Regions from separate parts of the Clostridium sp. TJA020 genome, predicted to be linked through region 1. Evidence: riboswitches for the same ligand, from Rfam matches in the RefSeq annotation. Region 1 holds a riboswitch; the other holds the start of a gene.
What was found. A riboswitch is a leader RNA that binds a small molecule or an ion and turns the genes downstream of it on or off. The one in region 1 is predicted to bind FMN.
Positions count from the first base shown of each region.

Region 1 (6,009 bases):
TGAAGTTACATATTTACCATTTGAAAGATTTTATGAATTATCTAAAGAGAAATTAGAAGGCAAAGCCATGTATGATGTACTTAAAGAAGAGTATAATGCAAACTTAACATTTGCAGAAGAATATTTTGAGCCTATATTAACTAATAAGCTAGAAAGTATTTATTTAGAAATACATGAAGGAGCGCCTAGTTTAAAGATCGAAAGATATACTTATGAAAGTAAAAGATTAATAGAATATACAGTAAGTATAGTAAGAGGAGATAAATTTAAATATAGAGTTCAGTTAAACAATAATTAAATTAAATAAAAATAAAAATTTTTAAAACAAGTGGTAATGACAACATTATCAGTTAAGGAGGGTAATAAAATGATTTTTGAATTAACAGAGGAATTTTGGGGAGAGGTTAATGGTATATTTACTGCTAAAGAGATAAGGCAACAACCTGAGCTTTGGAAACAAACTTATGAAATCATAGAAAATAATAAAGAAAATATCAAAAATTTTTTAAATAAAAACTTAACTGAAAAAACTAGAATAATTTTAACTGGTGCAGGTACATCAGATTATGTAGGAGATACTATTTATTTATATTTAGCTAAAAAGTTAAATTTAAGAGTTGAAGCAATTGCAACAACTGATTTGGTATCAAACCCATATGAATTTATAGAAGAAGACACAAAAACAATATTAGTATCATTTGCAAGATCAGGAAATAGTCCAGAAAGTATTGGTGCTTATGAATTATTTCAAAATAATGTTAAAGATATAGCACAAATGGTTATTACATGTAATAAAAATGGTGAATTAGCTAAGAAATCAGAAGAATATGAAAACACACTATGTTTATTAATGCCAGAAAGGTCAAATGATCAAAGTTTTGCAATGACAAGTTCTTTTAGTTGTATGGTGCTTGCAACATTATTAGCTTTTGATATAGATAATTTAAAGGAAAATAAAAAATATGTTGATATAGTTGTAAAGCAAGGAGAAAAAATATTAGAAAATAAATTTAAAGATGTTAAAGAGCTTGTAGATTTAGGATGTAATAGAGTTGTTTATTTAGGTTCAGGAGCATTAAAGGGATTATGTCAAGAAATGGCTCTTAAAAATTTAGAGTTAACTAGTGGAAAGATAGTTACTGTTTGTGAATCAGTTTTAGGATTTAGGCATGGTCCAAAGTCTATTATAGATGATAATACATTAGTTATTTTTATGAATTCAATAAATAGTTATACAAATCTTTATGATTTGGATTTAATAAAAGAAATACATGGAGACAATGGAGGGCATAAATTAGCTGTAATTAGCTATAACAAAAACAATGAACTTAATTCATTATGTGATAAATATATAGAAATAGATGGGAAGGATATTCCAGAAATATATACAGTATTTAATTACATGCTTTTTGGACAAATGTTTGGATTATTTAGTTCACTTAAGTTAGGAATATCTCCAGATAATCCAAGACCTGATGGAACAGTAAATAGAGTAGTCAAGGGTGTAATAATACATGAATATAAGAAATAGTCTATAAGTAGGGGGGATTTTAAATGGTAGGAATAATATTAACAGGTCATGGAAATTTTGCAACAGGTATATTAAGTTCATTAAAGCTTATTGCAGGAGAGCAAGAAAATTTAAGATGTGTAGATTTTATTGAAGGGGATAGTACAGAAGCTTTAGAAAAAAAATTAAAATGTGCAATTTCAGAATTAAACACTGATGAAATTTTAGTTCTTTCAGATTTAGCAGGTGGATCTCCTTTTAAAATTTCAGTTATATTAAGTCAAAAATTACAAAATAAAAATATGAGAGTATTAGCAGGGACAAATCTTGGAATGCTTCTTGAAGTTTCATTATGTAGAGATGGAATGAATGTTAATGAGTTAATAGATTTTGCTATTAATTCAGGAAATAATTCAATAAAGGCTTTTGAATTAAAGAAAGAAAATAATGAAGAAGTAGATTTTGTAGATGGAATTTAATATGAACTTAGGTACAGTTATAAGAGTTTAAGAAAGAGGGTAAAGAGAATGGGGAAAATATTATCAACTAGAGAAATGCTTAAAAAAGCTCAAAGAGAGGGATATGCGGTACCAGCATTTAATATACACAACTTAGAAACTTTACAAGTTGTTGTTGAAACTGCAGCAGAACTAAAGTCACCAGTTATATTAGCTGGAACACCATCAACTATTAAATATGCTGGCGCTGATTATATTGTTTCAATGGCTGAGGTTGCTGCAAAGAAATATAAAATTCCTATAGCTATACATTTAGATCATTTTGAGGATATAAGTGATATAAAAGATTATATAGACAAAGGTTTTAAGTCAGCAATGATTGATGCATCTTATGAAAAGTATGAAAATAATATAAAAATAGTTAAAGAAGTTGTTGAATATGCTCATAAATTTGATGCTACAGTTGAGGCAGAGCTTGGAAGACTTGGTGGGCAGGAAGATGATTTGGTTGTTGATGAAAAAGATACAATGTATACAAATCCTGACCAAGCTAAAGATTTTGTTGATAAAACTGGTATAGATTCATTAGCAGTTGCAATTGGTACTGCTCATGGACTATATAAAGGAAAAGCAAAGCTTGATTTTGAAAGATTAAAAGAAATAAGAGAAAAAGTTTCTATTCCTTTAGTTTTACATGGTGCATCAGATGTGCCTGATGAATTAGTTAAAGAAGCTATAAGGTGTGGAATATGTAAAGTTAATGTAGCTACAGATTTAAAAATACCTTTTTCAGATGCTGTAAAGAAATATTTTGTGAATCATCCAGAAGCTAATGATCCAAGAAAATATATGACACCTGGTAAAGAAGCAATGAGAGATATAGTTAAACACAAGATAATTATATGTGGAAGTAATAATAAAGCTTAAAAAAGAGGTGAATAATATAAATGCATCCTATTAAAGAAATAGTTAATAAATATAAGAGGGGAGAAACAGTAGGAATATTTTCTGTTTGTTGTTCAAATCAATATGTAATTGAGGCTGCGATGGAAAGATTAAGAGATACTAATATTAATCTTTTAATTGAATCAACAGCAAATCAAGTAGATCAATTTGGTGGATATACTGGAATGAAACCAAAAGAATATATAGATTATATTTATAACTTAGCTTATAAAAATAATTTTCCAAAGGAAAGAATAATCCTTGGTGGAGATCATTTAGGACCTTTAACATGGACAAACTTAGATTCTAAAATAGCTATGGAAAATGCAAAAGTATTAGTTAGAGAATATGTTCTTGCAGGATTTACAAAAATTCATTTAGATACAAGTATGCCGCTTAAAGGCGATATTGAATCAGGAAAATTTGGAGATGAGATAATAGCTAAAAGAGCAGCTATTCTTTGTGAGGTATGTGAAAATGCATATAAAGAATTGTTAAATATAAATAAAAATGCAATTCATCCAGTTTATATAATTGGTAGTGAAGTTCCAATACCTGGAGGAGCGCAAGTAGAGAATGATGAAGAAGAAGGAATAAAGGTTACAAGAAAAGAAGATTTTGAAACAACTGTAAATACATTTAAAGAAGCTTTTTACAATAGAGGATTACGAGAAGCTTTTGATTATGTTGTAGGAGTAGTTGTGCAACCAGGAGTTGAATTTAGTAGTGATAATGTTTGGGAATATAATAGAGATTCAGCAAAAGAATTAAGTGATGCTATAAAGAAATATGATAATTTAGTATTTGAAGCTCACTCAACTGATTATCAAACGCCTAAAGCTTTGAGAGAAATGGTTGAGGATGGATATATAATTTTAAAAGTTGGACCAGCTTTAACATTTGGCTTTAGAGAAGGTGCCTTTGCATTAAATGCAATGGAAAATGAATTATTAAAATATAATCCAGATTTAGAATTATCAAGGTTTATGGATGTATTAGATTTTAATATGGTTAAAGATCCAAAGGATTGGATTAAACATTACTCAGGTACAAGTGAAAAAATAAAATTTGATAGAAGATATAGTTTATCAGATAGATGTAGATATTATATGCCAAGAGAAGATGTAAATTTTGCATTGGAAAAGATGATGGATAATTTAGAAAAAGTTGAAATTCCAATAACTTTAGTAAGTCAATTTATGCATAGTCAATTTAAAAAAATTAGAGAAGGCAAGTTAAATATTTCGGCGAAAGAGTTATTAAAGGATAGAATTGGTGAATATATAGATGATTATATTTTTGCGATAAAATAATACAAAAAATATAATGTTATTTTATTGACAATGATAAGTTAAGGTGATAGGATTAAATTGTAAATTAAATAAATATCTTCAGGGCGGGGCGTAATTCCCCACCGGCGGTAAAGCCCGCGAGCTAATGGTTTAGCATGATTCGGTTAGATTCCGAAGCCGACAGTATAGTCTGGATGAAAGAAGGTAAAATATTAATAACTTTAGGTTTGAAACTTAACGCCCTGATATAATTAAATATCAGGGTTTTTTATTTAAAAAATTAGTTATTAATAGTTACCCACCAAAAGAAGATAATTTGGGGGAGGAATTATAAAATGACATCAAATTTAAACAAAACCGTAAAAATTTCATTGTTAGCAGGTATGGCTTTCATATTAATGTATATTGAAATACCTTTAATACCAATTTTTCCATGGCTTAAAATGGATTTAAGTGATGTTCCAGCAATTATGGGAGCATTTGCTTTTGGACCAATTGCAGGTGTAATTATAGAATTAATAAAAGTTTTCATGCACTTTCTATTAGCAGGAAGTGGAACTGGTGGAGTTGGCGAAGTTGCAAACTTTATTATAGGAGTATCATTTGTTTTACCAGCTGCATTTATTTATTCTAGAAATAAGTCAAAAAAGACTGCAATATTAGGTATGGTAGTTAGTATAATATTAATGGAGTTAGTTGGAATAATTGCTAATGTATATTTTTTATTACCAGCTTACGGAATGCATATGGATTCAACACAACTAATGCAATATGTAACAGTAGGATTGTTACCTTTTAATGCTATAAAAGGAGTAATAGTATCTGTTGTAACTTATGCATTATATAAAAAGGTGTCAGTATCAGTATTTAAATGTGATCCAAACTTTGGAGAAAAACGTAAAGAAAAAATAGCATAACAAAATTGTATTTTAATTAAAATAAAGGAGTTATTTAAAAATAACTCCTTTTGTTTTGCTTTAAATTTTATATATTATAAAGCCACATTATTATTGCATCTTCTTTGTTATCTTCGTAAAAATTTTTTCTTATACCTTCTTCTTTAAAACCTAAGGATTTGTAAAGATTTTGAGCAATAATATTTGATTTTCTAACTTCTAATGTAATATCGGTACATCCTTTATTTTTTAAAACAAAGATTAGTTTTTCCATTAAATATTTTCCTATTCCTTTGCCCCTAGAATTAGGGTGAACAGCTACATTAGTAATTTGTCCTTCAGATGCTATAAGCCATGAGCCTGCAAAGCCTAAAACCTTAGAATCTTCTAAGCATACAATATATGTTGCCAATTTATTATTTAGTTCTTTTTCTATTGAATTTAAACTCCATGTTTCCTTAAGACTTAGAGAGCTAACCTCATATACTCCTTCTAAATCGGAGAAGTCCATTTCTTTAAGAATTAGATTCGCCATTTGTCATTTGTAGCCTTTTTTCTAATTCTCTAACTGCTTGAGGTTTTTTTAAGTAAAGTGGTGATGAATTTTCATCATCTTTTATTTCTTTTTTTAATAGTTTTAAACCAACTTCACCTATTTGAGAAGCTCTTACTGTATTTAGGTGAATAGGAGCAAAGTAAGAATTTTTTATATTTTGAGATAAATATTCTTTATGTTTTATTGCACCGTCACCAGTTAGAAGTACTTTTTCATTTAACTTATTAAGTTCTTCTTTTAGTTCAGGTAAATCCATAGATGTACAATCTATCAATGTTTCAATAGTACCATTTTTACATTTATATATTGCAGTAAAAACATTTTCTCTTACTGCATCCATAATAGGACATAT
Region 1 is NZ_JBZEFC010000003.1:310,016-316,024, reverse strand. It holds gene AC4FQ1_RS07465 (GntR family transcriptional regulator) at 1-298, shown strand, start outside; gene AC4FQ1_RS07460 (SIS domain-containing protein) at 368-1,531, shown strand; gene agaF (PTS galactosamine/N-acetylgalactosamine transporter subunit IIA) at 1,555-1,989, shown strand; gene AC4FQ1_RS07450 (tagatose bisphosphate family class II aldolase) at 2,038-2,895, shown strand; gene AC4FQ1_RS07445 (class II D-tagatose-bisphosphate aldolase, non-catalytic subunit) at 2,916-4,226, shown strand; FMN riboswitch at 4,297-4,415, shown strand; gene AC4FQ1_RS07440 (ECF transporter S component) at 4,541-5,122, shown strand; gene rimI (ribosomal protein S18-alanine N-acetyltransferase) at 5,190-5,636, opposite strand; gene tsaB (tRNA (adenosine(37)-N6)-threonylcarbamoyltransferase complex dimerization subunit type 1 TsaB) at 5,617-6,009, opposite strand, start outside.

Region 2 (6,009 bases), on a different contig from region 1:
TAAATATAGTTAAAATATTTATTTTTCTTTTATATAAAGCCAGTATTTATAAGTAACTCCTCACTTATTTGATTAACTTTCTTTTCATTACTTATTTGATTTAAACCTAATAACTTTTCAACATACTTTCCAATTAAATCACACTCAATATTCACTGTTTCATTAATATTTTTACTTAATAAATTTGTTTCACTTCCTGTATGAGGTATTATTGAAACCTTAAAAATTTCATCATCTACATATGCCACCGTAAGACTTACACCATCTATTGTTACCGAACCTTTAAAAATAATATATTTTAAAATATTTTTATCTGCTTTTAATGTTATCCAAATTGCATTATCTTCTCTCAAAAAAGATATTATTTTAGAAGTTCCATCTATATGTCCACTAACAATGTGACCTCCTAATCTTTTCTCTAAAGTTAATGCTCTTTCAAGATTAACTTTACTACCAATTTTTAGACCTCCTAAATTACTTCTTATTAATGTTTCTGACATAACATCAGCTTCAAAATTATCATTACTTATATTTGTAACAGTAAGACATACTCCATTCGTTGAAACACTGTCTCCAATCTTAGTATTTTCTAAAACCTTTTTTGCTTTTATTAAAAGTCTTGATGAGTTTATCCCTTTTTTTATATATTTAACCTCTCCTATTTCTTCTATAATTCCAGTAAACATATTTTCACCTCAAAATTATATATAATAAATTTTTTTAAATTATAATTATTAAGTAGCTTTGTAATTTATTTAGTATCTTATATACCCTTCAACGACTATATCCTCTCCTATATTTTTAAAGCTCATATCTTTTATATTTATTACATCACTTATTTTTTCTATCCCTTGTCCACTTATTGGTGTCTTTGAGCTACTTCCCCCAATTATTTTTGGAGCTATATAACATATAATTTTATCTACAATTCTTTCCTTAATAGCTGAAAAATTTAATTCTGATCCACCTTCAAGTAAAATGCTATCTATATTTAGTTTTCCAAGTTTAATCATTAAATCATTTAAATCTACTCTATTCTCTTTTTCTTTTGTAATTAAAACTATGACACCTTTGCTTTCTAAAATTTTTATTTTTTCTTTGTTAGCTTTTTTAGTAGTTGCAATTATTGTTATATCTTTTAAAACTATATTATTTCTAATTTTTAAATTATTATCTTCTTTAAAAAAATCATTTATATTTTCTATTTCAGTATTAAATTCTTTTAATAATTTTAAGTTAAATGAATTTTTATTATTTAAAATTACTTTAGAATTTATAGGTATTCTAAGATTACTATCAACTATAATTCTTACTGGATTTCTTCCATTTTTTAATCTACAAGTTAATTCTGGATTATCTTTTATAACAGTATTGATACCAACCATTATCCCCATATATTTATTCCTTAAATTATGCACAGATTCTCTTGATTTTTCCCCAGTTATCCATTTTGATTCTCCAGTATATGTTGATATTTTTCCGTCTAAAGACATAGCATTCTTTAAAACTACGAATGGTTTTTTTAATTTTATATACTTTATAAAAACTTCATTTAGTTTTTTACATTCATCTTCTAAATTACTAATCTTAACTTCTATTCCCGCATTTTCAAGTTTTTTAATACCTTTTCCTTTGACCAATTCATTTGGATCCAAACATCCTATAATCACTTTTGAAATTTTATTTTTAATAATATTATCAACACAAGGTGGAGTTTTTCCATAATGAGAACAAGGCTCTAAATTTACATACATAGTTGCACCATAACTGTCAGAAGCTAAATTATTAAAAGCCTCTATTTCAGCATGATTTTCCCCAAATTCTCTATGATAACCTTTACCAATTATCTTATTATCTTGCACTATAATAGCTCCAACTAAAGGATTAGGATTAACCTTTCCTTCACCTTTTTTAGCTAAATTCATCGCAAGCTTCATATACTTTTCATCCATTAGCATCATCTCTCTTTTTTAAATTTTTAATAATTCTTTAGGATATAAAAAAGCCCTGAGAATATTTTCTCAGGACCTTAAATGAATTTGATTAACCTTATAAATATAATTAAGCTATATATTATAAATTAATAGTAACTTTATTTAAATAAAATATTAATACAATATACTATAATTATTTTTTAATTTTTAATATATAATTGTATCTAATATCTTTTAAATTAAATTTATTTTAAATTATATTTTAATATTAAATTTTTATTTAATATTAAAAAACTCTGAAATATAAATTATTTCAGAGCTTAAAAAACAAATTTTAATAATATACTATTAATAATTAATGTTGTATAAAAATTATACTTAAAATATAATTACCAAAATTATTTCATTAAATATAATACTTAATTATTATTAATCTTCTTTCATCCAGACTATACTGTCGGCTTCGGAGTTTCACCGAATCTGCTAATTTAATAGCTCGCGGGCTTTACCGCCGGTAGGGAATTTCACCCTGCCCTGAAGATTTATTAAATTTGTTAATATTATAACATACTTACTTTTCAATGTAAATATGTTAATGTTTGTTATATTTAATTAATTCCATATTTTCCAGTTGTACTATCAAGAAAGATAGGTAATTCAGGTGGAAAATATGTAAATAAAACAAAAAGTAATATTAATATAATAAAAACTATAATACAAAATTTATAATTTATACCCTTACACCTTTTATAAACATATAATCCCATTAATTGTCCAATTAAAACAGCTAAAAATAATATTATAATATCTATAATTACTGATTCAATACCAAAGACTCCAGTATAAAAATAATATAATAAAGGTACAGTTATTAAAGAAATAATCAATGATACAAGAGCACCAGTAAACCATTTTCTTTTATTTATATCGTATATTTTTCCATTAACTAAATAATAAATACTCCACCATAAAATTATAGGTAATAAAATCATCTTCAAATGTTCCCAAACACTTTCATTCATAGGAAAAAATGCTGCAAGTATTTTATTCTCACCTGTTAACTTATATAATGAATGAATGCAAGCACTTATTATAAATAAAATAGGAATTCCTTTTATAATCCATTTCTTTTGTGGTGATAATGATTTATACATATAGAAACCTCCTTTATTTTAGATTAAAAAAGAAGTAACCTAAGTTGATTAATATCTTAAATTACTCCTTATTTTATTATTCTCTTTAATTGTTTTTATATACTACTTAAGATTTTTAATAATCAAACTATTTATATTTTATTAAACTTAAACAATAAAATTCTTAATTATATAAAATTTATATTACCCTTAATTTTTTAATTTAATTTTTATAAATTAAATATATAACTAAATTTATCAACTTTTTATATAAAGAATATAATATTATAAAAGTTCTTTTCTATTTTATGTTGAGGTGATTATTATGAAAAGACCTATAATAGGAATACCTAGTTCTATATCTACTGATAAAAGAACTTATTTTATTGGAGATAATTATGATTACAATAACAATAATTATTCTAAGTCTATTGTAAATGCTTTAGGTGTGCCAATTATTTTACCAGCAACAAAAAACCTTGACGTATTAAATTATCAATTAAATCTTTGTGATGGTTTTTTATTTCCTGGAGGATTAGATATAAATCCACTTTATTATAGTGAATCCCCAAAACCTCTTCAAAATAAATCAAACGAATTAATGGATTGGTATCAAATTACATTGGCTAAAAAAGCTATTAATTTAAATAAATCAATACTTGGAATATGTAGAGGTATGCAATTATTAAACGTAGTTTGTTATGGTTCATTATATCAAGATATATCTTATTTTAATAAAAATCATATTAAGCATAATCAAGAAAACTATTTAGGTGAAAAAACTCATCTTATAACAACAATAAATAATAGTTTAGTTAATTCTTTATTAGGAAATAAATATATTGTTAATAGTGGACATCATCAATGTATTAATAAACTTAGTAATTGTTTTAAAGCCACTTCATATGCTCCAGATGGTGTTATTGAATCTATAGAAATGATTAATAAAAAATTTGTTATAGGGGTTCAATGGCATCCTGAAATTCTCGCATTAAAAGATTTAAAAATGCTTAATTTATTTAAAAAATTCATAAACAGTTGCAAATAATATAATTCTATTAATTTATATTAAAATACTTTTAATATAACAATATTATAAAACACTTTATATCTCTATCTATTTTTTGTTATATATTGTTTTTTTTTCTTTATTTATAATTTATTAACATTTTGCAAAGTAATTTTATTGTAAAATATTAATTGATAAATATACAAAAGAAAACTAGGGGGATTAATAATGAAAAGTAAGAAAATAGCTATGTTTTTAATTGCAAGTGCAATTTCTACAGGCTCATTATTGTATTCATCTTCATTAACGGCATCTGCCGATAATATGAGTACACAAAAAATTGAAAGTAATACAAATATCACTTCAAAAGCTTTAGATTCTAATAATCAATCAGAAGTTAAAAAAGATGTAAAAGATTCTAATTCTAAAGCTAACAATAAAGAAGTGAAAACTGATAATAATGTAACAAAAAATACTGAAACTACTAAAGACAAAAAAACAGAAAATAAAACTATAAAAAGTAAAAATACTGTTGATAAAAAATCTGAAGAAAAAGTAAAAAAAGATATAAATACTACATCTTCTTCAGAAACAAAAAAAATTGATTCTAATAAAGTAAACTCACCAGTTAAAGCCTCAAGTGAAAATACAATATCATCTGCAGTAAAACCAAAATTTCATTCAAAAGTTCAAGAAAATTTATATTATTATATGATGGATCCAGAACATCAAAAATCTGTTGATGTAAAAGCTGTAAAACTTCATAATGGTATTACTAGCAACAACTGCGTTTACTTTGCTTCAGAAGCATTAAGACGTGTTGGAGTAAATATTCCTGAAGAGACTGGATATACAACTAATTTAGAAAAAGCACTAAAAAATGTTGGATGGAAAAAAGTAACTAATTTAAACCAATTAGAACCTGGTGATGTATGTTTTGCTGGAGAAATGCATGCATATATTTTTATGGGATGGGCTAATGAAGAACATACATTAGCTTATGTTGTTGATAATCAAAAGGCATTATTTAATAATAATATATATCATGAAAGAGGATTATATGATGGAAAAAATATAACTGCAACTTCTCATTTCTATGAATATGTAAAAGAAGAAGCTAAAAAGGCTGCTTATAAAACTAGCCCTAAAAAATCTAATTGTAAAACTAATCCTAAAATAGCTGAAGGTACTGTAAGAGTAAATACTTATTTAACTGTAAGAAGTAACCCTTCAGTTAAATCAAAAGCAATTGGAGCATTAAAAAATAATACTAAAGTTGATATTACAGGATTAGATAATCATTTTTATAGAATAAATTATAATGGTGATTCAGCTTATGTTTATTCAGACTATGTAAAAAACTATAAATCAGTAAAAACAGATACAACTAAAAAAATAAATATTAAATCTGAAGTTAAAAAACAAGCAGCTATACAATCTGAAGCTAAGAAAATATCAACTGGTACTGTTAATGTTAATAGTTATTTAAATGTTAGAAGTGGTGCTTCAACTAACTCAAGAATAATCGGTTCTTTAAAAAGAAATAATAAAGTTACTATTACAGGTTCAAAAGGTAACTTCTATGAAATAGAATATAGAGGTGAACATGCTTATGTTTCTAAAGATTATGTAAGAATAAATTCAACTTATACAGAAACTAAGAAAAATATATCACCTAGTAAAGAAATTAAAAAATCAAATAATTCTACAGATAAGAAAACTGGTACTGTTAATGTTAATAGTTATTTAAATATTAGAAGTGGTGCTTCAACTAATTCAAGAATAATCGGTTCTTTAAAAAGAAATAATAAAGTTACTATCACAGGTTCAAAAGGTAACTTCTATGAAATAGAATATAGAGGTGGACACGCTTATGTTTCTAAAGACTATGTAAGAGTAAATTCTAATTTCATAGAATCATCATCTTCTAATA
Region 2 is NZ_JBZEFC010000002.1:374,711-380,719, forward strand. It holds gene AC4FQ1_RS05655 (riboflavin synthase) at 30-686, opposite strand; gene ribD (bifunctional diaminohydroxyphosphoribosylaminopyrimidine deaminase/5-amino-6-(5-phosphoribosylamino)uracil reductase RibD) at 756-1,952, opposite strand; FMN riboswitch at 2,363-2,480, opposite strand; gene AC4FQ1_RS05665 (DUF6512 family protein) at 2,543-3,088, opposite strand; gene AC4FQ1_RS05670 (gamma-glutamyl-gamma-aminobutyrate hydrolase family protein) at 3,393-4,115, shown strand; gene AC4FQ1_RS05675 (SH3 domain-containing protein) at 4,305-6,009, shown strand, end outside.
Region 2: linked by a shared signal. The riboswitch ahead of ribD (bifunctional diaminohydroxyphosphoribosylaminopyrimidine deaminase/5-amino-6-(5-phosphoribosylamino)uracil reductase RibD) and the one ahead of AC4FQ1_RS07440 (ECF transporter S component) in region 1 are both predicted to bind FMN.